DNA from 4 places in the Lelliottia jeotgali genome. Region 4 is predicted to be linked to each of the others. Evidence: predicted binding sites of a transcription regulator. Region 4 holds the regulator's gene; each other region holds the start of a gene.
The links. Region 4 encodes LexA, which represses DNA repair genes until DNA is damaged. Its sites were predicted from a motif close to TNCTGTATGTACATACAGNA; they were not measured.

Region 1 (7,622 bases), on a different contig from region 4:
TTTTCACGGGGTAATAAGTCGAGTCTTATTGCTCAGCGAATATTAGCGCGTTTTATAAAACATCAGGATTGAAAATGAAAAAGAGCACTCTGGCATTAGTGGTAATGAGCGTTGTGGCCTCCGCATCTGTACATGCAGCAGAAGTTTATAATAAAGACGGAAATAAACTCGACGTGTACGGCAAAGTAAAAGCAATGCACTACCTGAGTGATGACGATACCAAAGATGGCGACCAGACTTATGTTCGTTTCGGCTTCAAAGGCGAAACGCAAATTAACGATCAGTTGACCGGCTTTGGTCGCTGGGAAGCTGAATTCTCCGGTAACAAAGCTGAGAGCGATTCCACGCAGAAAACCCGTCTGGCCTTTGCCGGCTTGAAACTAAAAAATATTGGCTCCTTCGACTACGGCCGTAACCTCGGTGCGCTGTATGACGTGGAAGCGTGGACCGATATGTTCCCGGAATTTGGCGGCGACTCTTCCGCTCAGACCGATAACTTCATGACCAAACGCTCAAGCGGCCTCGCCACTTACCGCAACACTGACTTCTTCGGCGCGGTTGATGGCCTGGACATGACGTTGCAGTATCAGGGTAAAAACGAAGGTCGTGATGCCAAGAAACAGAACGGTGACGGCTTTGGTACATCTTTGACCTATGATTTCGGTGGCAGCGATTTCGCCGTCAGTGGCGCATACACCAACTCTGATCGTACCAACGCGCAGAACCTGCTGGCTCGCGGTGAAGGTGATAAAGCTGAAGCCTGGGCAACCGGTCTGAAATACGACGCTAATGATGTATACCTGGCGGCGATGTATTCTGAAACGCGCAATATGACACCAATTTCGGGTGGCTTTGCGAATAAAGCACAGAACTTCGAAGTGGTCGCGCAATATCAGTTCGATTTCGGTTTACGTCCATCCCTGGGTTATGTCCAGTCTAAAGGCAAGGATATTGAAGGGATCGGCGATGAAGACCTGGTGAAATATATTGACGTGGGCGCAACCTACTATTTCAACAAAAACATGTCTGCGTTTGTTGATTATAAAATCAACCAGATTGATGACGACAATAAACTGGGTGTGAGCAGCGACGATATCGTTGCCGTGGGTATGACCTACCAGTTCTAATAGCGATGCATTAAAAAAACCCGGCACGAAAGTGACCGGGTTTTTTATTGTCTGCTGCTTTGGCGGGAAAAGCGTTATGCGGAGAGCTTAACCTGCTGGTTGGTGAAATCATCGGCAGGCTCAAGCTTTAAATTCAAGGTCGCCAGCAGTTCACGCGCCCTGTCGTGAAAACCGCGCAGCGTGAGCTCGAGGCGATCGATAACTTCCTGATCTTTGATAGTCGTCGCTTCCCAGTGCCCGTCTTTGTTAAACAGGCCAAAGTGATAGCTATAGGTAAAACGCTTCTCTTCAGCGTCCATTTCCATCCACCAGCCCCAGAACTCCCGTTTTTCGGGTGCAGGCTTCACGTTGACGCAAACAGCCAGGCAGTCGAAAAAAAAGCGATTCTCTTCACACTGCTCTTCTCGAATATACGGGCCAAGAGCCATGAACTTCTTAATCAGTCTACTTTTCGGGTGTCCACTCGGTAACGTCATTGCGATCTCCTTTTGTGAAGCCACTGTTTTACCAAACCATCAAAATTTAGCAATCTCTTAACACAATCTCTGGGTGATCCAGCGCGTAATCTCGTTGAGTGCTTTGTCAAAATTCTGATACACCGGGCTAAAGGGTATCTCAAGCAGTTTGCCATCCACAGATGACGATGTGATTAAACGTGACTCTTCTTCCGGGCTGAACGGATCGTTTTTCCAGAATCCGGAAAGCATCGGTGTCGGACAACGACGTCCTAGCAGGCCCTGGGTTTTTAACGAATAGCGATTCAACTCCACACGCAGCGCTTCGTCTGATGCATCATGCATGCCAAGACGGCTCGCCAGGACGTCGAGATACATCTCTGGCACGCTTGCTTGTCGGGTTGGGTCACTTAATAACGCGTGGACAACCGGCCCGAGACACGCCACCGCTTTCAGGCGCGACGATTCAAGATAAGCCAGGCGTACCGCGACATTCGCGCCAAAGCGGAAGCCAAAGGCAGCGACTTTGGTGTGATCAACCCAGGGAATATTCTCCAGCGCTTTTAACGCATGCTGGTGCAATAAGCTGGAATCCTGCGTCAGTTTCCACTTTGAGGAAAAACCAATAGACGGCATATCCAGCGTCAGCATCGCGACCCCTTTTGGTGCGAAGTAGCGCTCAAACAGGCTGAAATAATCAATTTGCAGGGAATCCAGGCCGCCGCACATCATCACCGTCGGGAACGGGCCTTCGCCTGGCGGCATGTGCAGAAATCCCGTGACCGGCGCCCCGCCGGGAATGGTGAACTCAATTTCGCGCACATTGCACGGCAAACGCTGAGCGGCTTCTTCGTAAGCGCGGTTCGCCAGCGCCTGCGCCTGTTCTGCCAGGTCGTCGCCTTTCAAATGCGGGTAAGCAGCGATGCTGTATAGATTAGCTGCATGAAGCCAGTGCTTCCCGCTGAGGGTTTGATCTTGCTCCTGAGAGGCTTTTTGCTGCCAGAGCATCGCCTGGGAGGCCCACTCGTAAATCCAGTTGCCGCCGCGATAACCGACCACCGTGTCGTACAGATCGCTGTCGGTACGATCGGCCTCACTCATGACGATACGCGCCTGCACGTCGAGGATTTCGCGGGCGTCAATGCCGCGCCAGATCCACATCAGACGGTTAATCATGCGATACCAGTGCGGTACGTTTTTGCCGTCCAGGGCGGACTGCACAGAAGGCTGAGTGCCAGGGTTGAAGCGACGAACAAGGGTCGACGTTTCCGGGTGTTTGAAACGAGGTTTGAACAGGGTTTCGCTAAGATTCGCCTGGGTCATTGCGCGCTGCCTCCATGATTACGTCACATTAAACCCATTGTAACGCGCTGGAGGCTAAAAAAAACAACGCCCGGCATCACCGGGCGTTAAAAATAATTTCGGACTGTAATTATCGGCTGGAGATTGGCGGGATAAATGCCACGCCCATATCCCACGGCTGTTCAATCCAGGTATCCTGCGGGATGTCGATCACGTAGTCGTTCACCAGTGGACGGCCAGCCGGTTTAGCGAAGATAGTCACGAAATGCGCTTTTGGGTACATTTCGCGGATCGCAACAGCAGTGCCGCCGGTATCGACCAGATCGTCAATCACGATAAAGCCTTCGCCATCGCCTTCAGCGCGTTTCAGCACGGTCAGCTCACGCTGGTTATCGTGGTCATAGCTGGAGATGCAGACGGTATCGACATGGCGAATACCCAGTTCACGCGCCAGCAGTGCGCCCGGAACCAGACCGCCACGGCTCACGGCAATAATGCCTTTCCACTGTTCAGAAGGCATCAGGCGTGCAGCCAGTTTACGTGCATGAATCTGCAACATGTCCCAGGTGACGACGTATTTTTCGCTCATGTGAAGTGTCCCAGCCTGTTTATATACGGCTTAAAAAGTGTTCGAGGGGGAAATAGGTTGCGCGAGATTATAGAGATCTGACGCACTAAAAACCAGTGTTTAGCGGCGCGGGGCGGAGTTTTTACTTGCTTTATGCTAGCAGCAGACGGAGAAAGTGGTATTCTCAACCTCATCTCGCAAGCCCGACTTGTGCTGACTATCACTCTGCTAACCCTGTGACCTGCAAGCTTGTTTGCAGCGCCACGACAAGGAGACTTATCGTGTCTGAACTGTCTCAATTATCGCCACAGCCACTGTGGGATATTTTTGCCAAAATCTGTTCCATTCCTCACCCTTCCTATCACGAAGAACAGCTTGCCGAACATATTATGGGCTGGGCGAAGGAAAAAGGCCTGCACGCGGAGCGTGACCAGGTAGGCAATATTCTGATTCGTAAAGCGGCCACCGCCGGTATGGAAAACCGCAAACCGGTTGTGCTTCAGGCGCATCTGGACATGGTGCCGCAGAAAAATAACGACACCGAACACGACTTCACCAAAGATCCTATTCAGCCCTACATTGATGGCGAGTGGATCAAAGCACGCGGCACCACGCTGGGTGCAGATAACGGTATTGGTATGGCATCTGCGCTGGCTGTGCTGGCTGACGACAGCGTTGAGCATGGTCCACTGGAAGTGTTGCTGACCATGACCGAAGAAGCCGGTATGGACGGTGCGTTTGGTCTGCAGGCTAACTGGCTGCAGGCGGATATCCTGATCAACACCGACTCTGAAGAAGAGGGTGAGATCTACATGGGTTGCGCCGGTGGTATTGATTTCATCTCTACCCTGCCGCTGACCCGTGAAGCAATTCCTGCTGGCTTCCAGACCTTCAAGCTGACGCTGAAAGGTCTGAAAGGCGGTCACTCCGGTGGTGATATTCATTTAGGTCTGGGCAACGCCAACAAACTGCTGGCACGCTTCCTGGCGGGACACGCCGCTGAGCTGGATCTGCGCCTGGTTGATTTCAACGGCGGTACGCTGCGCAACGCGATCCCGCGTGAAGCCTTCGCGACCGTAGCTGTTGCGGCGAATAAAGCCGACGAGCTGAAAAACCTGGCGAATGTCTACCTGGATATCCTGAAAAACGAACTGTCGGCGAAAGAGAAAAATCTGACCGTGGTTCTGGAATCCGTCTACACTGATAAAGCCGCGCTGACCGCGCAGTCTCGTGACAGCTTTGTGCAGTTGCTGAACGCCACGCCAAACGGCGTGATCCGCAACTCTGACGTGGCGAAAGGCGTGGTAGAAACCTCCCTGAACGTCGGCGTCGTGACCATGACTGATGACAGCGCAGAAATCATCTGCCTGATTCGCTCGCTTATCGACAGCGGTAAAGAGTACGTGGTGAGCATGCTGGAATCTCTGGGCAAACTGTCTGGCGCGAAAACCTCCGCCAAAGGCAGCTACCCAGGCTGGCAGCCAGATGCGACTTCTCCAGTGATGGCACTGGTGCGTGAAACCTATCAGCGTCTGTTCAACAGCACGCCGAACATTCAGGTGATTCACGCAGGTCTGGAGTGCGGTCTGTTCAAGAAACCGTACCCAGATATGGACATGGTTTCCATCGGGCCGACCATTACTGGCCCGCATTCTCCGGACGAGCAGGTGCACATCGAAAGCGTGGGCCACTACTGGACGCTGCTGACTGAACTGCTGAAATCGATTCCGGCTAAGTAAGTTGCTGTATGTGCCCGGCGGCACTGCGTTTGCCGGGCCTACAGGGGATGGGTGCGGTCTGATGCCCGCCCCCCGGCCCTCTCCCACGGGAGAGGGTGCAAACACTAAAAACGGCAACCTGGTTGCCGTTTTGCATTTACCTTCTGGCCACCAGGCTTTTTTATAGCCCCAGCACCAGCTGTCGCTCCAGCTGCGGGTCCAACAGCGTAACGTGCAGCCCCACCAGCCTCACTCCCCTTCCCCCTCGACGCTCCTGCCAGGCTTTTTTCGCCGTTTCAATCAGATCGTCTTTGTTCAGGCGCGGCCAGACGTGTTCCTGAGTCGTCTGCTGGAAATCGTTGAACTTGAGTTTCACGCCCTGGCGGGCAATCAGCAGATCGGGTTTGACCTTCGCCAGCCGTCGTTCCAGCTCGGGATAGAGCTGCTCGACAATAATGGTTTCGCAGTCGCTCCAGTCGTGGATATCTTCTGCCAGAGTGCGCTCAACGCCCACAGATTTACGCAGGCGCTCGCTGTTGATACTGCGCTCATCAATCCCCTGGCTACGCTCCCACAGGACCCGACCAAACTTGCCAAAGCGCTTGAGCAGCATCGCCAGATCGCTGTTCTGTACGTCTTCGCAGGTTCGCAGGCCGAGCGTCTCCAGTTTAGCGGCAGAGACTTTGCCAACGCCGGGGATTTTACCCAGCGGCAGCGTTTTCAAAAAAGCCGGAACGTCATCAGGTGTAATGACGTACTGCCCGTCGGGCTTGTTCAAATCAGAGGCAATTTTGGCGAGGAACTTCACCGGTGCAATTCCTGCGGAAGCCGTCAGATTCAGCTCGTTAAAAATGGTCTGGCGGATTTCCTGCGCCATCAGGGTAGCAGAGCCGTGACAATGCAGGCTGTCCGTGACGTCGAGATAGGCTTCGTCAAGAGAAAGCGGTTCAATCAGCGAGGTATAGCGGGAAAAGATTTCCCGAATGCGAACCGAGGCTTCTTTATAGGCATCAAAACGCCCCGGCAATAGAATGAGATGAGGGCAAAGCTTAAGCGCCATCGCCGTGGGCATGGCGCTACGCACGCCAAATTTGCGCGCCGGATAGTTGGCGGTGCTGATTACCCCGCGCTGAACGCGGCTGCCGCCGATGGCAATCGGGACATCCCGCAGCGCCGGATTATCACGCATCTCCACGGCAGCAAAAAAGCAGTCCATATCGACATGGATTATTTTGCGCATACTCAGCCCTCACATTTACTGGATAAGTATACAGTTAAAATATCAAAATTGAAAAGCGCCGTGATGACCTGGCGTTCACCCCTTTTCGCACATTTCCTGGTTTAAAAGAGAGCCTGATAAGTTATAAATACAAACTAATTTGTAAACTCAAAGCTTGATGCTTGCGAAAAAATGCAGCGATGCTAATGTGAGCGCTCCTAATCCAGATAATTCTGATTTCGGGTCTCTTTTGCCGTCCTGGCAAGTTGGTTTGGCTTTATCAAGGAACTTGTAGTATGCGTAAAATCGCATTGTTCATTGCGATGCTTCTGATCCCGTGTGTCTCGTTTGCTGGTCTGCTTAGCAGCGACAGTTCGACCACCCCGATCAGCAAAGAATATAAACAGCAGTTAATGGGATCACCGGTTTATATTCAGATCTTCAAGGAAGAACGCACGCTCGATCTATTTGTCAAAATGGGCGAGACATATCAGCTGCTTGATAGCTACAAAATTTGTAACTATTCCGGCGGGTTAGGCCCGAAACAACGTCAGGGTGATTTCAAAAGTCCTGAAGGGTTCTATACCATTCAGCGTAATCAGCTTAAACCCGACAGCCGCTTCTATAAAGCCATCAACATCGGTTTTCCGAATGCCTATGATCGCGCGCATGGTTACGAAGGTAAATACCTGATGATTCACGGTGCCTGCGTGTCCATTGGCTGTTACGCCATGACGGACAGCGGTATTGATGAGATTTTCCAGTTTGTGACGGGCGCATTAGTGTTCGGGCAGGCCGGTGTGCAGGTGAACATTTATCCGTTCCGCATGACCGATGCCAATATGCAGCGCCATAAGTATTCGACCTACGCGGATTTCTGGAAACAGCTGAAACCGGGTTACGACTACTTCCAGCAAACGCATAAGCCACCGACCGTGTCGGTCGCGGATGGTCGCTACATCGTCAGCAAACCGCTGAGTCATGAAGTCGTCCACCCGCAACTGGCATCAAACTACGCGGTTCCCGAGGCAAAATAACGCCCACTCGCCTGGCATGATCTTTTGCCAGGTTTCATTGCCCGTCAGCGGCTGAGTGGCGATAACCGTGACCACATCATCAGGTGTGGTTTCGGTTTGAAAATCAATTTCCACATCCTGATCGAGCAGCTTGGCCACACCAAACGGCGCGCGGCGCGTGATCCAGAAAAGGTTTGTCGAGCAGAACGCCATCACG
Region 2 (7,622 bases), on a different contig from region 4:
TTGTTGTTACTGCCTGGTGTCAGCGAGAATCTTTCGCCATTTGTCACCACCATCACCACCACCGGGTCCAGCCCGGCGGCGGTGATGGTGTCGAGAGAAAATTCAATCAGTACGTCGCCTTCTTTCACCTGCTGACCTTCTTTCACCCGCGGGTGGAATCCTTCGCCCTGTAGCCTGATGGTGTCGATGCCGATGTGAAAAATCAGTTCAACGCCCGTATCGGTCAACAGACTCAATGCGTGACCACTTTCAAACACGTTCACCACTGTGCCGTGGGCGGGGGCGCGCAGAACGCCCTGAGAAGGGATGATAGCGATGCCATCTCCCATGATCTTGCGTGAGAAAACGTCGTCATTGACGCTCTCAAGAGGGATGATTTTCCCTTCTACGGGGCGGATAAAGGTCAGTGCGCTGGACTGCTCCGAGACGTTATCGCGCCATAAAAGCAGTGCGCTGAGGAAGGCGATGACAAAAGACAAGCCTGCACCGGCGAAGGCCCAGACGATGTTCATGGGATTATCAGGTGAAACAAACATGGAAATACTGGCAAGCCCTGGGCCGACCAGCGCAAAGGCTTCTATGGCCATCCAGCCAATAAACGCGCCGCCAACCAGGCTGCCCGCAATCACGCTGTAGAGTGCTTTTTTGTTCAGGAGCGTGACGCCATACAAGGCGGGTTCGGTAATACCAAATAGCGCTGAAATACCTGCTGAGAACGCGGTGGATTTCAGGACTTTATCCTTGCTCTTTAACGCGATCGCCAGACATGCCCCAGATTCGGCGATGTTATGCGCCAGCGATGCGGGTAAATAAAGCATTTCGCGACCAAACTGACTCATTGATGCCACTGCATAAGGCAGCATGGGTTTATGCATCCCGGCGGCGACCATAAAGGGCAGCGCGGCTGCGAGCAAACCCGTCGCCACAAATCCCAGCTTGCCATACAGCCATAAGATCACGGTGGCCAGCCCGGCACCAAGTTCATATCCTAACGGCCCGAGAATCAACAAAGTGACCGGTACGGTGACCAGAAGCGAGAGCATCGGCGAGAGGAAAATACGCAGTGCGCCTGGAGAATAGCGGTTAAACAATTTCTCGGTCTGAGCGTAAAACAGCACGCAAAGAATGGCCGGGAAGACCTGAGAGGCATACGCCACATTGCGCAGATCGAACGACATAAACTCAGCGCCATCAGCGAGTTGCTTCGTCATCGCCGGTAACACCATCACTGCAACGGCCGAGACAGCAACCAGTACGTTCACTTTTAGCTTCGTCGCGGTGGTAATTGCGACCAGAATCGGGAGGAAATAGAGCGGGGCAGAGCCGATGTTATCCAGCACTTTGTAGGTGGAACTGTCGCGACTAAGCCAGCCGAGTACGTCGAGCAGTAACAGGAGCGATTTGAGTACCCCACCGCCCGCGATGGCGGGTACCAGTGGCTGAAATACGCTAATGACAAAGTCGACAATTTGCGCGCCACGGTTAGGTTTTGCGGTCTGAGCTGGTGCATTTGCCTGTGGCGAACCGACAAGTGAGCGTGCCGCTTCATAAACCTGAACCACCTCATGGCCGATGATCACCTGGCACTGCACGTTAACACGCACGCCCAGCACGCCGTCAATTTTCGCCAGTGCTGTCTCGTTCACTTTGCTGTTGTCGTACAGACTCAACCGTAAACGGGTGGAGCAATGTTCAAGATGTTCGATGTTTTCAGCGCCACCCACCTGGGCGATGATATCCAGTGCTGTCTGCAAGTGATTCATGTCTGGCCCCTGTCTCCAGAGCAAAAAAAAAGACCTGAAGCCCATTCCTCCTGAGAAGGAGAGATGGGCTTCAGGTCTTGCCTACGGATCGTAGTTACACGCCTGTGCTTTTATATCGACCAAAATCTGTTGAAAAGTCAAACAACCGCTGCGGGTGTTGCGTCAATGTGTGAGCGACTTAACTCTTTTTCGCGCCATACTGCCTGAACCACGCCAGCATTCTCTGCCAGCCATCTTTGGCGGACTCTTGGTGATAGCTCGGGCGATAATCAGCGTTAAAGGCGTGGCCCGCGTCGGGATAAACGACGATCTCGGCTTTGGCATTGGCGGCACGCAGCGCCTGACGCATGGTCTCTACGCTCTCAAGCGTGATCCCGGTATCCTGTCCGCCGTAAAGGCCCAGGACTGGCGCGTTAAGATCGGTGGCGATATCCACCGGATGTTTCGGCGAATTCAGCGTTTTCTCACCGACCAGTTTGCCATACCACGCCACAGCAGCCTTAAGCTGCGGATTGTGCGCGGCATACAGCCAACTGATACGCCCGCCCCAGCAAAAACCGGTTACCAACAGACGATGCGAATCGCCGCCGTTACGCGCCGCCCAGCTCGCCACGTGGTCCAGATCGGCCAGGACCTGTGCATCCGGCACTTTGCTGACCAGATTGCTGAAAAGGGTCGGAATATCGCTGTAGTCGTTCGGGTCGCCCTGACGGAAATAGAGCTCCGGTGCGACGGCCAGATAACCTTCCAGCGCCAGTCGGCGACAGATATCGCGAATATGTTCATGAACGCCAAAAATTTCCTGAACCACAATCACGATCGGCAATGGACCGTCTGCCTGTTTCGGGCGCGCGTGGTAGGCGGGCATGTTCTCACCCTGCGACGGGATCGAGGTTTCGCCAGACGTTATGGCTTCTTCTGACGTCGAGACAATAGTGGAGGCGAGAGGGGCTGCAGCAGGTGCAAAATGGGTCCTTTGTGTCATGGTATTCTCCGTACCCGTAAGCGCAAAAGTAAATATAGACCTCAAGTTAACAACTCACAGTGCCCGAAACGGGCTATCTTTTGTGCAGCTAAGAACGATAAAACTTGTTAATGTGATGTAAATCACTATTTTATGGAAATTAACTGCAACCATTTTCATTCATGGTGAGGTGCGTCACGAAATTAAGCCTGGTGCTTCTGTAAAGTACCGTTTTACTTCTTCTGACACACCGACCCACAGAGGAGTCACCTATGTCTAAGTCTGATGTTTTTCATCTCGGCCTCACTAAAAACGATTTACAAGGGGCTACGCTGGCTATCGTCCCTGGCGATCCTGAGCGTGTGGAAAAGATCGCCGCGCTGATGGATAAGCCGGTTAAGCTGGCAGCGCATCGTGAATTCACCACCTGGCGTGCAGAGCTGGATGGCAAAGCGGTTATCGTGTGCTCGACCGGTATCGGCGGCCCGTCTACCTCTATTGCCGTGGAAGAGCTGGCGCAACTGGGCATTCGTACTTTCCTGCGTATCGGTACTACCGGTGCAATTCAGCCGCATATCAGCGTCGGTGACGTGCTGGTGACCACTGCGTCCGTGCGTCTGGACGGGGCAAGCCTGCACTTTGCGCCGATGGAATTCCCGGCGGTTGCGGACTTCGAATGTACGACGGCGCTGGTTGAAGCGGCTAAATCTATCGGTGCGACCACCCACATCGGCGTGACCGCCTCTTCTGACACCTTCTACCCAGGCCAGGAGCGTTACGACACCTTCTCTGGTCGCGTGGTCAGCCGTTTCAAAGGCTCCATGGAAGAGTGGCAGTCGATGGGCGTCATGAACTACGAAATGGAATCTGCAACGCTGCTGACCATGTGCGCAAGCCAGGGTCTACGTGCGGGTATGGTGGCGGGCGTTATCGTCAACCGTACCCAGCAAGAGATCCCGAACGCAGAAACTATGAAGCAGACAGAAAGCCACGCGGTGAAGATCGTGGTTGAAGCGGCTCGCCGCCTGATCTAATCGCACTGCATTCTGTTCAAGGCCGACGCGTTCGGCCTTTTCTTTTTGCGTAACGCCTCGCAGGAAAGCCCTTTCAAACTGGACGTTTATACAGCACAATTATATTTTGTGCGGTAACGGTTTGACGCAGGGGGCGTAGTGGACATCTCAATCATCATTTATGCGGCGATAGCGCTGGCGGGCTTAGCCATTGGCTGGCTGATTTCCGGCTATCAACACGCGCAGCACAAAGCCGAACAACTGGCCGATCGTGAAGAGATGGTGGCTGAGCTCAGCGCGACGAAACAGCAGTTGGCTCAGAGCAACCACTGGCGCGATGAATGCGAGTTGCTTAACAACGAATTGCGCAATCTGCGCGATATCAATACCTCCCTCGAAGCCGATCTCCGCGAAGTGACCACCCGTCTGGAATCTACTCAGCTGCATGCGGAGGATAAAATCCGCCAGATGATCAACAGCGAACAGCGCCTCAGCGAGCAGTTCGAAAACCTCGCCAACCGTATTTTCGAACACAGTAACCGCCGCGTCGATGAACAAAACCGCCAAAGCCTGAATGGCCTGCTGACGCCGCTGCGTGAACAGCTCGACGGATTTCGTAAACAGGTACAGGACAGCTTTGGCATGGAAGCGCGTGAGCGCCACACGCTGGCGCACGAGATCCGTAATCTTCAACAGCTAAACGCGCAAATGGCGCAAGAGGCGGTCAATCTGACGCGCGCGCTCAAAGGTGATAACAAAACTCAGGGCAACTGGGGCGAAGTCGTGCTGACTCGTGTACTGGAGGCTTCCGGGCTGCGCGATGGCCACGAATATGAAACTCAGGTCAGCATCGAGACCGATACCCGCTCGCGAATGCAGCCCGATGTGATTGTGCGTTTGCCGCAGGGCAAAGACGTGGTTATCGATGCCAAAATGACGCTGGTGGCCTACGAGCGCTACTTCAATGCCGAAGACGACTTCACCCGCGAATCTGCGCTGCAGGAACACATCGCTTCCGTGCGAAACCATATCCGCCTGTTGGGCCGTAAGGATTACCAGCAGCTTCCCGGCCTGCGTTCGCTGGACTATGTGCTGATGTTTATCCCCGTCGAGCCGGCGTTTTTACTGGCGCTCGACAGGCAGCCGGAGCTGATCACTGAAGCGCTGAAAAACAACATTATGCTAGTGAGTCCAACCACGCTGCTGGTGGCGTTGCGTACCATAGCTAACCTGTGGCGTTACGAACATCAGAGCCGCAACGCGCAGCAGATCGCCGATCGTGCCAGCAAGCTGTATGACAAAATGCGCCTGTTTGTCGACGATATGACATCCGTAGGGCAAAGCCTGGATCGCGCGCAGGATAACTACCGTCAGGCGATGAAAAAACTCTCATCCGGACGCGGCAATTTACTCTCCCAGGCCGAGGCATTCCGCACGCTGGGCGTGGAGGTGAAGCGCGAGATTAATCCGGAATTGGCCGAACAAGCCGTTGCGCAGGATGAGGAATACCGTCTGCGCGGTGCGGATAGTGAGCAAAATATACGCAGTAGCGACAATGATTTAGTGGCGCAAACGTCGTCCGAAACGCAGTCAGAGCGATTCTTCCAGGGTGGTTGAATCGTAGGGCAAACGCGTCCAATCTGATACACTTCACGCACATTTGACTGATTAGCAGGCACTGAGATGGTTGAAGATTCACAAGAAACAACGCACTTTGGCTTCCAGACTGTCGCCAAAGAGCAGAAAGCTGACATGGTGGCCCACGTATTCCATTCTGTGGCGTCAAAGTACGATGTCATGAATGACCTGATGTCATTCGGCATTCATCGCTTGTGGAAGCGTTTTACTATCGACTGTAGCGGTGTTCGCCGTGGTCAAACCGTTCTGGATCTTGCTGGGGGTACCGGCGATTTGACCGCCAAGTTCTCCCGTATGGTCGGTGAAACAGGTCGCGTAGTGCTGGCTGATATCAACGATTCAATGCTGAAAATGGGGCGCGAAAAGCTGCGCAACATCGGCGTTGTCGGTAACGTTGAATATGTCCAGGCTAACGCAGAAGCCCTGCCGTTCCCGGATAACACCTTCGATTGCATCACCATCTCTTTTGGCCTGCGCAATGTCACCGAAAAAGAGAAAGCGCTGCGCTCCATGTACCGCGTGCTGAAGCCGGGTGGACGTCTGCTGGTGCTGGAATTTTCCAAACCGATTATTGAACCGCTGAGTAAAGCGTATGACGCCTACTCGTTCCACATCTTGCCGCGTATTGGTGAGATGGTGGCTAACGACGCAGAAAGCTATCGCTATCTGGCGGAATCTATCCGTATGCACCCGGATCAGGAAACATTAAAAGCCATGATGCAGGATGCCGAGTTTGAAAACGTTGAGTACTTCAACCTGACGGCGGGTGTTGTCGCGCTGCATCGCGGCTACAAGTTCTGAGTGGAGGCAAATCATGCCTTTTAAACCGTTAATCAGCGCAGGCATCGAGAATGTCCTGAACACCTTTCTTTATCGCTCGCCGGCGCTGAAAACGGCGCGTCAGCGACTGAACGGGAAGGTGCTGCGTGTCGTCTTAAAAGAGTTCTCGACGCCGCTGGTGTTGGTCTTCAGTGAGCGCCAGCTTGATGTGTTGGGAGAGTGGGAAGGCGAGGCCGACTGTTCTGTCATCACACACATGAACGTGCTGCCAAAACTGCGCGACCGCCAGCAATTGACGGCGCTGATTCGCAGCGGCGAGCTGGAAGTTGAAGGCGATCTTCAGGTGGTACAAAACTTCGTTGCTCTGGCCGATCTGGCCGAGTTTGATCCGGCGGAGTTGTTAGCTCCTTACACTGGCGACATTGTGGCTGAAGGCATCGGTAAGTTTATTCGCGGTGGCTCGTCGTTTTTAAGTAAAGGGATGCAACGTCAGCAACGATACGTTGCCGAAGTGCTAACCGAAGAGTGGCGCATGGCGCCCGGTCCACTGGAGATGGCGTGGTTTGCGGAAGAGTCTGCTGCCGTTGAACGTGCTGTTGACGCGTTTACCCAACGCCTGGAAAAACTGGAGGGCAAATGACGCCTGGTGAAATTCGGCGCCTCTACTTTATCGTTCGCACCTTTTTGAGTTACGGGCTCGACGAGCTTATCCCCAAAATGCGTATTACGCTACCGCTGCGAATCGGTCGGCGTATGTTGTTCTGGATGCCAAATCGTCATAAAGACCAGCCGCTGGGCGAGCGTTTACGCCTGGCGTTGCAGGAGCTTGGTCCGGTCTGGATTAAATTCGGGCAGATGCTCTCGACCCGCCGCGATCTCTTCCCACCGCAAATTGCCGATCAGCTGGCGTTGTTACAGGACCGCGTGGCACCCTTCGACGGTGCGCGAGCCAAACAGCAAATCGAAGAGGCGATGGGGAACATTCCGGTTGAAACCTGGTTTGATGATTTCGAAATCACCCCGCTGGCCTCTGCATCCATTGCTCAGGTACACACCGCACGGCTGAAAGAGAACGGCAAAGAGATCGTCATCAAGGTGATCCGCCCGGATATCCTGCCGGTTATCAAAGCGGACATGAAGCTGATTTACCGTCTGGCGCGCTGGGTTCCCCGTTTGCTGCCGGATGGCCGTCGTCTGCGTCCAATGGAAGTGGTCCGCGAGTATGAAAAAACGCTGATCGACGAGTTGAATTTACTGCGCGAATCAGCCAACGCCATCCAGCTGCGCCGTAACTTTGAAAACAGCCCGATGCTGTACGTACCGGAAGTCTATTCCGACTACTGCAGTCAGAACATGATGGTCATGGAGCGCATCTACGGTATTCCCGTTTCGGATGTGGTGGCGTTGGAAAAGCAGGGTACCAACATGAAACTGCTGGCTGAACGCGGGGTGCAGGTATTTTTC
Region 3 (7,622 bases), on a different contig from region 4:
AGCCGGTGTAAGCCATAAATCCGGATAAGGCATTCAGCAACGAGCTTTTCCCTGAACCACTGATCCCCACCAGAACAACTCTTTGACCCGCAGAGAGCGTGAAGCTAAGCGGTCCGGCCAGCACTTTACCTTCCGGCGATAACACTGAGAAATCTTGTGCATGAACGGTGATCGGTTGTTTGCTGTTGAGCGTGATATCACCACGCTCAGGGTGCGCCAGCGGCGTTTCCAGGAACGTTTTCAGGCTATCAGCGGCACCCACGGCCTGCGCCTTAGCATGATAGAAGGTGCCCAGGTCGCGTAGCGGCTGGAAGAATTCAGGAGCCAGAATCAGCGCCAGGAAACCGGCTGAGAGCGTCACGGCCGTACCGTAGTGGCCAAAATCCAGCGCGCCAAGATAGGAGAAGCCAAAGTAAACCGCGACCAGCGCAATCGACAGAGAGGTGAAGAACTCCAGCACGCCGGAGGAGAGGAACGCCAGGCGCAGCACTTCCATCGTGCGCTGGCGGAAGTCCTGTGACGCGTGACGAATGTTTTCGATTTCCGCTTCACCGCGACCAAACACGCGCAACGTTTCCATTCCGCGCAGACGGTCGAGGAAATGTCCGCTCAGGCGGCCGAGCGCAAGGAAGTTGCGTCGATTTGCATCTGCAGCCCCCATGCCGACCATCGCCATGAACATCGGGATCAGCGGCGCGGTGCCGAGCAGAATCAATGCTGCTACCCAGTTCGACGGGAAAATCGCCAGCACGATCAGCAAAGGAACGCAGACTGCCAGCGCCATCTGCGGCAGATAGCGGGCGTAGTAGTCGTGCATATCGTCGATCTGCTCAAGGATCAGCGTCGCCCAGCTTCCGGCAGGTTTACCCTGAATCCAGGCGGGACCCGCGTCCTGGAGCCTGTCCATGACCTGACGGCGGATTTCATAGCGAATCTGCTGTCCCGCGTAAAAGCCCACGCGTTCGCGCAGCCAGACCACCCAGGCGCGAAGAACAAAGATCAACACCAGTACGATAAAGGGCAATAATATTGCCTCGCGCGGAATGTTCTCCATAATCATATGGTTAAGAATGCGGGCCAGCAGCCATGCCTGGGCAACAATCAACAAACCGCTGATAAGACCCAAAACACGGGAAATAGTCAGCCAGCGGCGGGAAATAACGCTTTGCTGTTTTAGCCAGCGAGTTAACTCTTGTTGACGGGTTTTTTCCATTACGCGCTTTGCAGGTGAGTTATAAGAAATTAGACAACCGCATGTTACACGTGGGAAAAAATAAAGGCGACCTGTGGCCGCCTTTATTTACGTTTGTTACTGAGTTGTAAAGATTATTTACTTAATTCAGCCAGTCCGTCGAGGTAGCGTTCTGCATCCAGCGCAGCCATACAGCCGGTGCCCGCAGAGGTGATCGCCTGACGGTAGATATGGTCCATCACATCGCCCGCAGCAAAGACGCCAGGAATGCTGGTCTGGGTCGCGTTGCCGTGAATACCGGACTGGACTTTGATGTAGCCGTTTTCCAGCTCCAGTTGACCGTCAAAAATGCCAGTATTCGGGCTGTGACCGATAGCCACAAACAGTCCTGCGACTTCCAGGGACTCGATATTGTCGCTGTTCTGCGTATCACGCAGACGCAGACCGGAGACTCCCATCTGATCGCCCGTGACTTCTTCCAGCGTACGGTGGGTGTGCAGCACGATATTGCCGCTTTCCACTTTATCCATCAGGCGTTTGATGAGGATTTTTTCCGCGCGGAAGGTGTCGCGACGGTGAATCAGGTGCACTTCAGAGGCAATGTTGGCCAGATAAAGTGCTTCTTCAACGGCCGTATTGCCGCCGCCGATGACCGCGACTTTCTGGTTACGGTAGAAGAAACCATCGCAGGTCGCACAGGCAGATACACCGCGGCCTTTGAACGCTTCTTCAGACGGCAGACCGAGGTAACGCGCGGAGGCACCGGTGGCGATAATCAGCGCGTCACAGGTGTATTCGCCGCTGTCACCGGTCAGGCGGAACGGACGGTTCTGCAGATCAACCTTGTTGATGTGGTCGAACAAAATTTCGGTGTCGAATTTGATCGCATGCTCGTGCATACGTTCCATCAGCAGCGGCCCGGTCAGGTCGTTCGGATCGCCTGGCCAGTTTTCTACTTCAGTCGTGGTGGTCAACTGACCGCCTTTTTCCATGCCGGTGATTAATACCGGGTGCAGGTTAGCGCGTGCAGCATAGACCGCTGCGGTGTATCCCGCAGGTCCAGAACCAAGGATTAGCAGCTTACTGTGTTTAGCCGTGCCCATGAGATCCCCATTGTTGTTGGCAGACATTTGCTCGGATTGTAGGGAATTTGTTGCCGTAAAAAAAGAGCGCAGCAATTTTGTAAACGATTTGTGCAATAGGCGAGGGTGATGAACCGCCTTTATTGAGCGTAATAACATCACGTTTTTCATGAAAACGGTTGTTTATACGGCGACAAAATGAGGATTAATCCCCGGTCGCAATGAATAACTGGCACGTTGTACTAAAAAACGATGTTTTGCTTTGACAATCCCCTGCGCTTTTGCGAAAACATTGAAGGAAGAAAAAAAATCCGCGTTAACTGTGTGTCGCATAGACATGCACGCAGGCGCCATTTTTACCGGGTCAGCGAAATCTACGCATGGTGTGGACAGATGCCATGCGTGATGTTGGTGACAGCCTTTTGGCAACGGTCTTCTCACCGTAGAACCCGAATCTGCATCGCATACACACTATAAAACGCGATGTGATAAGCAACGGGTACAGGCTCTGAACAGTGATGTGCACAGGGTCCAGGCAGGAGTAGGGAAGGAATACAGAGAGACAATAATAATGGTAGATAGCAAGAAGCGCCCTGGCAAAGATCTCGACCGTATCGATCGTAACATTCTGAATGAATTGCAAAAGGATGGGCGTATTTCCAACGTCGAGCTTTCAAAACGTGTGGGACTTTCACCGACGCCATGCCTTGAGCGTGTGCGCCGTCTGGAACGACAAGGCTTCATTCAGGGCTATACGGCTCTGTTGAACCCGCATTATCTGGATGCCTCACTTCTGGTTTTTGTTGAGATTACTCTGAATCGTGGCGCACCGGATGTGTTTGAGCAATTTAACACCGCAGTGCAAAAACTTGAAGAAATTCAAGAGTGTCATCTGGTTTCTGGCGATTTCGACTACCTGTTGAAGACCCGCGTACCAGACATGTCAGCCTATCGTAAACTGCTGGGTGAAACCCTGCTGCGACTGCCTGGCGTGAACGACACCCGCACTTACGTGGTGATGGAAGAAGTCAAACAGAGCAATCGTCTGGTTATTAAGACGCGCTAATACGGAACAGGTGCAAAATCAGCGTAATTTGATTACACTCCTGTTAATCCATACAGCAACAGTGCCGGGTATCCCGGCGCTGTTGTCCGTTTTAGCAAACAGGCAGGAAATGCCTGGTACCTGGAGAGCCTTTTTTGAGCCAGGAATATACTGAAGACAAAGAAGTCACTTTAACGAAGTTAAGCAGCGGGCGCCGACTCCTTGAGGCGTTACTGATTCTTGTTGCCCTTTTTGCCGTCTGGTTGATGGCCGCCTTACTCAGCTTTAACCCTTCCGATCCCAGCTGGTCACAAACGGCGTGGCATGAACCTATCCATAATTTGGGTGGTGTGCCCGGCGCATGGCTGGCGGATACGCTATTTTTCGTCTTTGGCGTCATGGCCTACACCATTCCAATCATTATTGTTGGTGGGTGCTGGTTTGCCTGGCGTCATCGTCAAAACGAAGAGTACATCGACTATTTTGCGGTTTCACTTCGTTTGATTGGCGCACTGGCGCTGATCCTGACCTCGTGCGGTCTGGCAGCGATCAACGCCGATGATATCTGGTATTTCGCCTCCGGTGGCGTGATTGGCAGCCTGTTGAGCACGGCGCTCAAACCCATGCTCCACAGCAGTGGTGGTACCATCACGCTGCTCTGTATCTGGGCGGCAGGGCTGACGCTCTTTACCGGTTGGTCGTGGGTGAGCATCGCTGAAAAACTCGGCGGCTTTATCCTGAATATTCTGACGTTCGCCAGCAATCGCACCCGTCGTGATGATACCTGGGTGGATGAAGACGAATACGAAGATGATGATTATGAAGAAGAGTCGTCATCCGCCAACCGAACCGAATCTCGACGCACGCGCATCATGCGCGGGGCGCTGGCGCGTCGTAAGCGCGTCGCTGAAAAATTCACTAATCCTTTGGCTCGTAAAACGGATGCGGCTCTCTTCTCCGGCAAACGGATGGATGACGAAGAGCAAGTCACTTACAGCACAGGCGGCGTCGCCACCGATCCGGATGACGTGCTGTTCTCTGGCAATCGAGCGATGCCGGGTGATTTCGATGAATACGATCCGCTGTTAAACGGTCATTCTGTGACGGCTCCGGTTGCCGCAGCAGCAATTGCGACGACGGCGACGCAAGCTTACGCTGCGCCCGTTGAGGCCGTGATGTCAGTTGCGCCGGTTCAGACGCCAGAGCCTGCCCTGCAGCAGCCGATGGTTGACTGGCAAACGGCACCTGGCGTTCACACGCCTGAGCCGACTATTGCCCCAGAGCCAGAAAGCTATGTGCCAGTGCCGCCGCAGGATCAACAGTGGCAGCAGCCGTATCAGCCTGAGCCAGTTTACGAAGAACAATATGCCGAACCTGAGCAGCCTTATCAGGAATACACCCCTGAACCTGTTTCAGAGCCGCAGATTGAAGTGGAAGAGGTTAAACCTGCTCGTCCGCCGATGTACTATTTTGAAGAAGTGGAAGAGAAACGCGCCCGCGAACGTGAGCAGCTTGCGGCCTGGTATCAGCCAGTGCCTGAGCCTGCGGGGGTTAATCCTGTCACGTCGCCTGCGTTTAGTGCGCCAGATATCGATCCAACAGCGGCCATTGCTCCTGTTGCTGCAAGCGTTAAGCAAGCGACAGTTGCTGCGACAGCAACCGCTGCGGCAGCCGCACCGGTGTTTAGTCTGGCCGCCGGTGGAGCACCTCGTCCGCAGGTGAAAGAGGGTATCGGCCCACAATTACCGCGACCAAACCGCGTGCGCGTTCCAACGCGTCGTGAGCTGGCGTCATACGGTATCAAATTGCCTTCTCAGCGTATGGCTGAGGAAAAAGCGCAAGATCCGAATGATATCGATGATGCGGATGAAATGCAGCAGGACGAGCTGGCTCGCCAGTTTGCTGCGCAGCAGCATCAGCGCTACGGCGAAGAATATCAGGACCACTCGCAGCCTGATGTTAGTCAGGACGATGAAAACGACGCCGCAGAAGCAGAGCTGGCACGTCAGTTCGCCGCTTCACAGGAACAGCGTTATTCTGGCGAACAGCCAAAAAATGCGAATCCTTTCTCTCTGTCAGATTTTGAATTCTCACCGATGAAAGATTTGGTGGATGACACGCCGAGCGAGCCGCTGTTTACCCCGAGCGTGATGCCGGAAGCAGAGCCACCGCGCCCGCAATATGCTCCAGCGCAGCCTCAGCATGTTCCGCAGCCAGTGGCTCCGCAACAGTATGCGCAGCCGGTCGCTGCACCGCAGCAATATGCACAACCGCAGCAGCCGGTCGCTCAGCCGCAGGAAAGCCTGATTCACCCGCTGCTGATGCGCAATGGCGATAGCCGTCCCGTACAACGACCGACTACGCCGCTGCCGTCGCTGGATCTCTTAACCTCTCCGCCGACGGAAGTTGAGCCGGTGGATACCTTTGCACTTGAGCAAATGGCGCGTCTGGTTGAAACACGTCTGGCTGATTTCCGTATTAAAGCGGACGTTGTTAACTACTCTCCTGGTCCGGTGATTACTCGCTTCGAGCTCAATCTGGCGCCGGGTGTTAAAGCCGCGCGTATTTCGAATCTCTCACGTGACCTGGCGCGTTCGCTTTCGACCGTTGCAGTGCGCGTGGTTGAAGTTATTCCGGGCAAGCCGTACGTGGGCCTGGAGTTGCCGAACAAGAAACGTCACACCGTTTATCTGCGTGAAGTGCTGGATAACGCGAAATTCCGCGATAACCCGTCACCTTTAACCGTGGTGCTGGGCAAAGATATCGCGGGTGAGCCTGTCGTCGCAGATCTCGCGAAAATGCCACACCTGCTGGTGGCCGGTACTACCGGTTCTGGTAAATCCGTCGGTGTGAACGCGATGATCCTGAGCATGCTCTACAAAGCGCAGCCGGAAGATGTGCGTTTCATCATGATCGACCCGAAAATGCTGGAACTCTCCGTCTACGAAGGCATTCCGCATCTGCTCACCGAAGTTGTGACCGACATGAAAGATGCCGCCAACGCCCTGCGCTGGAGCGTCAACGAAATGGAACGCCGCTACAAGCTGATGTCTGCTCTGGGTGTGCGTAACCTCGCCGGTTATAACGACAAGATTGCTGAAGCGGCGCGCATGGGCCGTCCGATTCCGGACCCATACTGGAAGCCGGGCGACAGCATGGATGCTCAGCATCCGGTGCTGGAAAAACTGCCGTACATCGTGGTGCTGGTGGATGAATTCGCCGACCTGATGATGACAGTAGGCAAGAAAGTTGAAGAGCTGATCGCCCGACTGGCACAGAAAGCGCGTGCAGCCGGTATTCACCTGGTGTTGGCGACGCAGCGTCCGTCTGTTGACGTCATCACTGGTCTGATTAAAGCGAACATTCCGACGCGTATCGCGTTCACCGTATCGAGTAAAATCGACTCCCGTACCATCCTCGATCAGGCGGGTGCAGAATCGCTGCTCGGCATGGGTGATATGCTCTATTCTGGCCCGAACTCGACGACGCCGGTGCGCGTTCACGGTGCGTTTGTTCGTGACCAGGAAGTCCACGCCGTCGTGCAGGACTGGAAAGCGCGCGGTCGTCCGCAATACGTAGACGGCATCACTTCCGAGAGCGAAAGCGAAGGCAGTGGTGGCGGTTATGATGGCGCGGAAGAGTTGGACCCGTTATTTGATCAGGCCGTTAATTTTGTGACAGAAAAACGCAAAGCGTCCATTTCCGGCGTACAGCGTCAGTTCCGCATCGGCTACAACCGCGCTGCACGTATTATTGAACAGATGGAAGCGCAGGGCATTGTGAGCGAGCAAGGTCACAACGGTAACCGCGAAGTGCTGGCACCGCCACCGTTTGAGTAATCCTTCGTCGATTGCAAAGATGGGTAAGTCAGCAAAAATTAAGCATTTTCTTCTGTCGCCTGCCTGCGGGCAGGTTCAGAATAGACGGCAGAACCCCATTTGGGGATGACGAATTTTAAGGACTCATAATGAAAAAAATCGCAATTGTCGGAGCACTACTGACCAGCTTTGTCGCCAGCAGCGTCTGGGCCGATGCCGCAAGCGACCTTAAAAGCCGCCTGGATAAAGTCAGCAGCTTCCACGCCAGCTTCACGCAGAAAGTGACGGATGGCAGCGGCAACGCGGTGCAGGAAGGTCAGGGCGATCTCTGGGTGAAACGTCCTAATCTGTTTAACTGGCACATGACTCAGCCGGATGAAAGCATTCTGGTTTCCGACGGTAAAACCCTGTGGTTCTATAACCCGTTTGTTGAACAGGCGACCGCAACGTTGCTGAAAGACGCAACCAGCAATACGCCGTTCATG
Region 4 (7,622 bases):
TGAGAGATTTTCTTGCTGCGCGCTTCATCTTCGACGGCACGGGCAATGGCTTTGGAGGCCAGCAGTTTATTGAACAGATCCTGACGGGCAGGCAGACGTGGCCCAACGGCAGCCAGGCGCTGACGCGCGAAATGCATACGTGCGACGCGAGCCAGTTTCTGGGCGATAATTTTATCCGTGCCGTGCTCATCCGCCATGCGGCGCAGAGAGACGGAAGGGGAGAAACGCACAAAGCTGTCGCGCCCCAGCCATGACACGGCAAAGAATTTTTGAATGCCGTTCAGCATACGCAGCGGCGGGTTTTCTTCACCTTTCTGGCGGCCTGGACGACGACCAAACATCACCGACACTGGCACCATCTGGACATCCAGGTTGGGGTTGCTGCGGTGCAGATCGAGATAATCGTGGAACAGCTTGATGGACTCTTCTTTTGGCGTGTAATAGGTAAACACGCGCGGCCCGCCGTGAATAAACACGTAGCGCGGCAGCAGAGTACCGTCGACCTCAAGCGGTTCGAGCGGATCGGGTAAATCATGCGCCAGACATTGGGCGCGCAGCGTCAGTAAGTCTGCCTTCGAGTTATAAGGCAAAACGTACATAATAGGACGCGAGGTATCGAGCCCTAATTCCAGCGCAGGTTCCGCCGGGATAGACTTACTTTTTACCAGGACGCTTAATGGTAAATTAAGTATTTTGTAGTAAATTCGTGGCCAGCCGGACATAAACGATGTAAAGCCTCTGGTTAATAATGCAAATGCGGCGCAAGGATAACAGAAAGCGCGCAAAATTTCTGTTGTTACCGGTCATACTTCAGGCTGTATTGCTACGTGCGACAACCCTAGTTACTGACGCTAAATCTAAGAAAAGGTTCTTTTAATGGCCAATAATACCACCGGGTTCACCCGAATCATCAAAGCTGCCGGATATTCATGGAAAGGTTTCCGCGCGGCGTGGATCAATGAAGCCGCCTTCCGTCAGGAAGGGGTCGCTGCTGTCATCGCGGTCATCATCGCCTGTTTCCTCGACGTTGATCCTATCACTCGCGTTCTGCTCATTGGTTCGGTTCTTCTGGTGATGATAGTGGAAATTCTCAACAGCGCTATTGAAGCGGTGGTGGATCGTATCGGCTCTGATTTCCATGAGCTCTCGGGCCGCGCGAAAGACATGGGATCTGCCGCTGTGCTGCTTGCGATTATCATAGCGGCCATCACCTGGGTCACGCTTCTTTGGTCACATTTTCGATAAGCCTTCAGGAATGCAATAAGTCTCTGGTTTTTTGTGCAGTTTTTGGTTCCAAATTCACCTTTGACTGTATATACTCACAGCATAACTGTATATACACCCAGGGGGCGGAATGAAAGCGTTAACGGCCAGACAGCAAGAGGTGTTTGATCTTATTCGAGATCACATCAGCCAGACGGGAATGCCACCTACGCGTGCGGAAATCGCGCAGCGTCTGGGCTTCCGTTCTCCAAATGCCGCTGAAGAGCACCTCAAAGCACTGGCCCGTAAAGGCGTCCTTGAGATTGTCTCCGGTGCTTCACGCGGTATTCGCCTGCTGGTAGAGGAAGAAACAGGTCTGCCACTGGTGGGTCGCGTTGCGGCGGGTGAACCTCTGCTGGCTCAGCAACACATTGAAGGCCACTATCAGGTCGATCCGGGGATGTTTAAACCGAGTGCTGACTTCCTGCTGCGCGTTAGCGGGATGTCCATGAAAGATATCGGAATCCTGGACGGCGATCTGCTGGCGGTGCACAAAACGCAGGATGTGCGTAATGGACAAGTTGTTGTCGCGCGCATTGATGACGAAGTCACCGTTAAGCGACTGAAAAAACAGGGCAACACGGTTCAGCTGTTGCCGGAAAACAGCGAGTTCTCCCCAATTGTGGTGGATCTCCGCGAGCAGGCTTTCTCTATTGAAGGTCTGGCTGTGGGTGTCATCCGCAACGGTGAATGGCTGTAATATCTTTCTGACAGGCTGCGGTGCATCCGCAGTCTGACTGTCTCACTTCTTTCCCGGTAATTTCTCATGTCTCTGCTGACTCCCTCAGACAAGGCATTGTGGCGTCTTGCGCTGCCGATGATTTTCTCCAATATCACCGTTCCTTTGCTTGGGCTGGTCGATACGGCGGTGATTGGTCATCTGGATTCCCCTGTTTATCTTGGCGGTGTGGCGATTGGCGCGACGGCGACCAGTTTCCTCTTCATGCTGCTGCTCTTTTTACGCATGAGCACTACAGGTCTAACCGCGCAGGCGTTTGGCGCGAAAGATCCGTTTCGTCTGGCCCGCGCGCTGGTGCAGCCGCTGATTCTTGCGCTGGGCGCGGGGCTGCTGATTGTTTTGCTGCGTACACCGCTTATTGATTTGGCTTTGCACGTCGTTGGCGGCAGTGAAGCGGTGCTCGAACAGGCGCGGCGTTTCCTTGAAATCCGCTGGCTCAGCGCTCCGGCATCGCTGGCAAACCTTGTTCTGCTCGGCTGGCTACTGGGTGTGCAATATGCGCGTGCGCCAGTGATCCTGCTGGTGGTGGGGAATGTGCTCAATATCATCCTCGACCTCTGGCTGGTGATGGGTCTGCATATGAATGTTCAGGGCGCGGCGCTGGCAACCGTGGTCGCGGAATACGGCACGTTCTTCATCGGTCTATGGATGGTGAAGCGTGTGCTGGCGATGCGGGGAATATCACTCGCGATGCTGAAAACCGCGTGGCGCGGCAACATCCGCAAACTGCTGGCATTGAATCGCGACATCATGCTGCGTTCGCTGCTATTGCAACTCTGCTTTGGCGCATTAACGGTATTCGGCGCGCGGCTGGGGCCGGAGATTGTTGCGGTCAACGCCGTGCTCATGACACTGCTGACGTTCACTGCCTATGCGCTTGACGGGTTTGCCTATGCCGTGGAAGCCCACTCCGGGCAAGCCTACGGTGCGCGCCAAACGGGGCAGTTGCAGGAGGTGTGGCGTGCGGCCTGCCGCCAGTCTGGCCTGGTGGCGCTGGTCTTTGCGCTTATTTATGCCCTGTTCGGCAGCCAAATCGTCGCGCTATTAACCTCTTTGCCTGAGCTGCGCGAGCTGGCGAATCATTACATCCTGTGGCAGGTCGTTCTACCGGTGGTGGGCGTGTGGTGTTATTTGCTGGATGGTATGTTTATCGGTGCAACGCGAGGGGCAGAAATGCGTAACAGCATGGCGGTCGCGGCGGCTGGGTTTGCGTTAACTCTCTTCACTTTGCCGTGGTTGGGTAATCATGGATTGTGGCTGGCGCTGGCAGTGTTTCTCGCCCTGCGCGGCCTTTCTCTGGCGGTTATCTGGCGGCGTCACTGGCGAAATAACACCTGGTTCGCCTAGTGGCTTCGTTTGACGAAACGGTTAAAGATTCTGAATCTCTCAACGCCTGCCGAATCCTTATCTACAATTATTATCACGTCCAGCAGATACGAACGAAACGGACGATTCAAATTTACGTGATAACCGAACGATGAGGATATGATTATGAATAAAGACGAAATCGGCGGTAACTGGAAACAGTTCAAAGGTAAAGCGAAAGAACAATGGGGTAAACTGACCGACGATGATGTAACCGTCATTGAAGGTAAACGCGAACAGCTGGTCGGTAAGATTCAGGAACGCTACGGCTACGCGAAAGATCAGGCGGAAAAAGAGGTTGTTGACTGGGAAAAACGCAACGACTACCGCTGGTAACAGAGTTCTACCCGTTGTACACGGAAGTACAATCCCTGAGGGCGGCTTATGGCCGCCCGCTTTGTTTTAGCGCGGTTTTTTCTTAACCATGACCGAGTGATCATGCTGGCATTCACCTTGATGACGGCAAGCTTCCACTTCGACACATGCCGAGCACAACCCGTGTGCTTCAATCACGTTATGGCGCAGGGCAAAGCCCATTTTAGCCGCCAGAGAATGCAGAATATCCTCCACGCCTTCAGCCCCTTCTTCTTTGACCGCGCCACAGCGATCGCAGATAAACATGGCCGAGGTATGCGTCGGTTGATCGAACAGGTGGCACAGCACGTAGCTGTTAGTCGATTCAACCTTATGCACAAACCCTTGTTCCAGCAGGAAATCCAGCGCGCGATAGACGGTCGGAGGTTTCGCCTGCGGCTCGCTTTCGCGCAGCAGATCGAGCAGATCATACGCGCTGATAGCACCGCGTTGCAGGCTCATCAGACGTAACACTTCAAGGCGCTGCGGAGTCAGGCGCACATTGCGTTGAGCACAGAGCTTTTCAGCTTGCGCTAACAGATCTTGCATCGTGGTCTTATCCATATCGCACCTCGAATTATGGAGTCTGGAAAACCCTCACTTTACCATGTTCTACTGAAAACGCCGAGAACCGCCACGGTGTGCTATACCTGACGCATCGCAACATGGGAAAAACACAATGAAAAGACCTGAATGCATCCGACACTGGCGCGACGTCGAAGGCGCTGACGATTCCACTTACCCGGACAGTGACGAGCTTTTTGCCATCGGTGCGCCGCTGGCGCGCAAACTGGGTTTGGGGCGTATCGGTATCCATCATGAACGGCTGCCGCCAGGGCGTCGCACCTCTTATCCGCACGCTGAAAGCGACGAAGAAGAGTTTATCTTTGTCATTGAAGGGCATCCGCAGGCGTGGATTAACGGCTATTTATGGAAACTGGAGCCGGGCGACAGCGTCGGTTTTCCGGCCGGAACCGGGGTCTGCCACACCTTTATTAACAATACCGACGAAGAGGTGCGCTTGCTGGTGGTTGGCGAGGCGAACAAAAAACAAAACCGGATTTATTACCCGCTGAATCCAGTTTATGCCGCCACGCGTGAAGACCGCTGGGTCGATCATCCGCCGCAGTTTTTTGGCCCTCACGACGGAAAACCTGGGCGAAAATAATATCCTCTTCTATAAATATTGAGGGCCGTCACAAATTACAACAGGCCGAGCGGAAGATTTAACTTAGGGAAATAGCAGGTCTTTTTGATGTTATTCACAGCAATAGTTCGTCCCTGTTTGGGAGATAACAGACGGGGTTGTTTAATAACAGACTATAAAACGAGCATACTGTGAAAAAACATTTTAAATTTTCGGTGGTTAGCATCACTGTCTCCTTATTGATGGCAAATCAGGCGGGAGCAGCCAATACCTGGACAGAAGCGCGTAGCGACGCGATGGGTGGAACCGGAGTTGCATCAGGCCATTACGGTAGTGGCGCCTTCATCAACCCGGCGCTGCTGGCAAAGGCCAAACCGGATGACGACATTACCGTTATCTTGCCTTCGGTCGGCGCGCAGATTACCGACAAAGACAATCTGCAGGATCAGATCGACGATATCAGCGATAAAGTCGATCACTACGATAATGTGATCAACAGCCTCACACCGGCGGAGATCATCGCCAATCCCTTAGGATCCGTGAACCAGTTCCAGAGCGCCGCGAAAGATCTCGCTGACGAGCTGGACGATCTGAAAGGCAAAACCGCACGCGCTACCGCCGGTGCCGGGATTGCGGTCAGCATTCCAAACAACGTACTGGCCGTCGCCTTTGTCGCAAAAGGCAATGCCCACGCGCGCGTGAGTTCCTCCATCGACCAGCAGGATATTGACTACCTGCGCAGCATCCAGAACAGCAAATTGGTCGCGGGCAGCGTCGCGCTGGATGCGGCCCTGAACGGCTCGGATCAAATCACCAAGAACCTCAACTCCACGGCCTCAGGCCGGGCGGCGATTGTCTCTGACTACGGCGTGGCGGTGGCGCGTCAGTTTGATATTGCTGATGTGCCGGTCTCCGTCGGTATCACGCCAAAACTGCAAAAAACCTGGCTCTACAACTACACCACCTCTATTTACACCTACGACAGCAACGACTGGAACAGCAGCCGCTACCGCACGGACGATACCGGTTTCAACGTCGATGCCGGTGTGACCGCCGATTTTGGCGAGAACTGGACGGTGGGCCTGAGCGGGCAGAACCTGATGTCGCGTGATATCGATACCAAGGATATCCGCATCCGCAATGGTCGTACGGGTGAGGTGGTGAGCTACAAAGATACCTACCAGATCCGCCCGCTGGTTACGGCTGGCGTGGCCTGGCATAACGATCTGGTGACGCTCACCGCCGATGGCGATCTGACCGAAACCAAAGGCTTCAAGAGTGAAGAAAACTCCCAGTACGTGGGTGTCGGTGCGGAAGTCACGCCGCTCAGCTGGCTGGCGGTGCGCGCCGGTTATCGCGCGGACGTGAAAGACAATGACAGCAACGTCTTCACCGGCGGTGTCGGCTTTGCGCCGTTCAACGCGGTCCATGTGGATCTGATGGGCCTGTACGGGGAAGACAAAACCTGGGGGGCAGGCGCACAGCTGAGCGTCAGCTTCTAAGACCACCGGAGGCCATGCGCCTCCGGCTTTTCTTTGTGCTATAGTAGCGCCCCATTTCCACCAGGTGCTTAAAACTTCGCCATGTCGTCAGAATTACAGTCACACTTCCCTGCACACCGTTTTTCCATCGCGCCGATGCTCGACTGGACCGACAGACACTGCCGCTATTTCCTGCGTCAGCTCTCTCGCCACACGCTGCTGTACACCGAAATGGTCACCACCGGAGCGATCATTCACGGGAAGGGCGACTATCTGGCCTATAGCGAAGAAGAGCATCCGGTTGCCTTACAGCTCGGCGGCAGCGACCCGGCTGCGCTGGCGCACTGCGCGAAACTGGCGCAAGAGCGCGGTTATGACGAAATTAACCTTAACGTCGGCTGCCCGTCCGATCGCGTGCAGAACGGGATGTTTGGTGCGTGCCTGATGGGCAACGCCCAGCTGGTGGCGGATTGCATCAAAGCGATGCGCGACGTGGTGTCGATTCCAGTCACGGTCAAAACGCGTATCGGGATTGACGACCAGGACAGCTACGAATTTCTCTGTGATTTCATCAATACCGTAGCCGGGAAAGGCGAGTGCGAGATGTTTATTATCCACGCCCGTAAAGCCTGGTTATCCGGTCTCAGCCCGAAAGAGAACCGTGAAATTCCGCCGCTGGATTACCCGCGCGTGTATCAGCTCAAGCGTGATTTCCCGCATCTGACCATGTCGATTAACGGCGGCATCAAATCCCTCGACGAAGCCAAAGCGCATTTAGACCACATGGACGGCGTGATGGTGGGCCGCGAGGCGTATCAAAATCCAGGTATTCTGGCCACGGTCGATCGTGAAATCTTTGGCGTAGACGGTACTGATACCGATCCGGTCGCCGTAGTGCGCGCAATGTATCCGTACATCGAACGCGAGCTGAGCAACGGCACTTATTTGGGCCATGTGACGCGCCATATGCTCGGGTTGTTCCAGGGTATTCCGGGGGCGCGTCAGTGGCGTCGCTACCTGAGTGAAAATGCCCATAAAGCCGGGGCGGATATCGAAGTCCTGGAGCAGGCGCTGCGTCTGGTCGCTGACAAGCGATAATTTTCACCAAAAGTTCGTCAAATTCACCACGCCCTGCGAATGTTCGCGGGGCGTTTTGTTTTAGATTCAATAAGTTAAATTTGGCACGTTTCTTGTAATACCCACTGCATATCTGAGGTATTCATGTGGGAGAGAGCCATGCTGGAACTGCTGTTTGTGATTGGATTTTTTGTCA

Region 1: a site for LexA is predicted at 6,427-6,446, ahead of dinB (DNA polymerase IV). Genes of this name have one in related genera too.
Region 2: a site for LexA is predicted at 3,838-3,857, ahead of rmuC (DNA recombination protein RmuC). Genes of this name have one in related genera too.
Region 3: a site for LexA is predicted at 3,379-3,398, ahead of JBO43_RS10630 (DNA translocase FtsK 4TM domain-containing protein). Genes of this name have one in related genera too.

Annotation. Positions count from the first base shown of each region.
Region 1 covers NZ_JAENMQ010000005.1:22,660-30,281, reverse strand. Annotated here, with positions in the region: gene phoE (phosphoporin PhoE) at 75-1,127, shown strand; gene crl (sigma factor-binding protein Crl) at 1,202-1,603, opposite strand; gene frsA (esterase FrsA) at 1,661-2,905, opposite strand; gene gpt (xanthine phosphoribosyltransferase) at 3,015-3,473, opposite strand; gene pepD (cytosol nonspecific dipeptidase) at 3,734-5,191, shown strand; gene dinB (DNA polymerase IV) at 5,352-6,410, opposite strand; gene dpaA (peptidoglycan meso-diaminopimelic acid protein amidase) at 6,686-7,426, shown strand; gene JBO43_RS11985 (class II glutamine amidotransferase) at 7,397-7,622, opposite strand, start outside.
Region 2 covers NZ_JAENMQ010000018.1:63,990-71,611, forward strand. Annotated here, with positions in the region: gene JBO43_RS22235 (beta-glucoside-specific PTS transporter subunit IIABC) at 1-1,763, opposite strand, end outside; gene JBO43_RS22240 (dienelactone hydrolase family protein) at 1,942-2,748, opposite strand; gene udp (uridine phosphorylase) at 3,000-3,761, shown strand; gene rmuC (DNA recombination protein RmuC) at 3,900-5,357, shown strand; gene ubiE (bifunctional demethylmenaquinone methyltransferase/2-methoxy-6-polyprenyl-1,4-benzoquinol methylase UbiE) at 5,424-6,179, shown strand; gene ubiJ (ubiquinone biosynthesis protein UbiJ) at 6,193-6,798, shown strand; gene ubiB (ubiquinone biosynthesis regulatory protein kinase UbiB) at 6,795-7,622, shown strand, end outside.
Region 3 covers NZ_JAENMQ010000003.1:383,254-390,875, reverse strand. Annotated here, with positions in the region: gene cydD (heme ABC transporter permease/ATP-binding protein CydD) at 1-1,213, opposite strand, end outside; gene trxB (thioredoxin-disulfide reductase) at 1,327-2,295, opposite strand; gene lrp (leucine-responsive transcriptional regulator Lrp) at 2,846-3,340, shown strand; gene JBO43_RS10630 (DNA translocase FtsK 4TM domain-containing protein) at 3,475-7,158, shown strand; gene lolA (outer membrane lipoprotein periplasmic chaperone LolA) at 7,287-7,622, shown strand, end outside.
Region 4 covers NZ_JAENMQ010000012.1:113,742-121,363, reverse strand. Annotated here, with positions in the region: gene plsB (glycerol-3-phosphate 1-O-acyltransferase PlsB) at 1-722, opposite strand, end outside; gene JBO43_RS19095 (diacylglycerol kinase) at 877-1,245, shown strand; gene lexA (transcriptional repressor LexA) at 1,355-1,963, shown strand; gene dinF (MATE family efflux transporter DinF) at 2,030-3,349, shown strand; gene JBO43_RS19080 (CsbD family protein) at 3,494-3,703, shown strand; gene zur (zinc uptake transcriptional repressor Zur) at 3,770-4,285, opposite strand; gene JBO43_RS19070 (cupin domain-containing protein) at 4,401-4,889, shown strand; gene traF (conjugal transfer protein TraF) at 5,111-6,370, shown strand; gene dusA (tRNA dihydrouridine(20/20a) synthase DusA) at 6,452-7,447, shown strand; gene pspG (envelope stress response protein PspG) at 7,586-7,622, shown strand, end outside.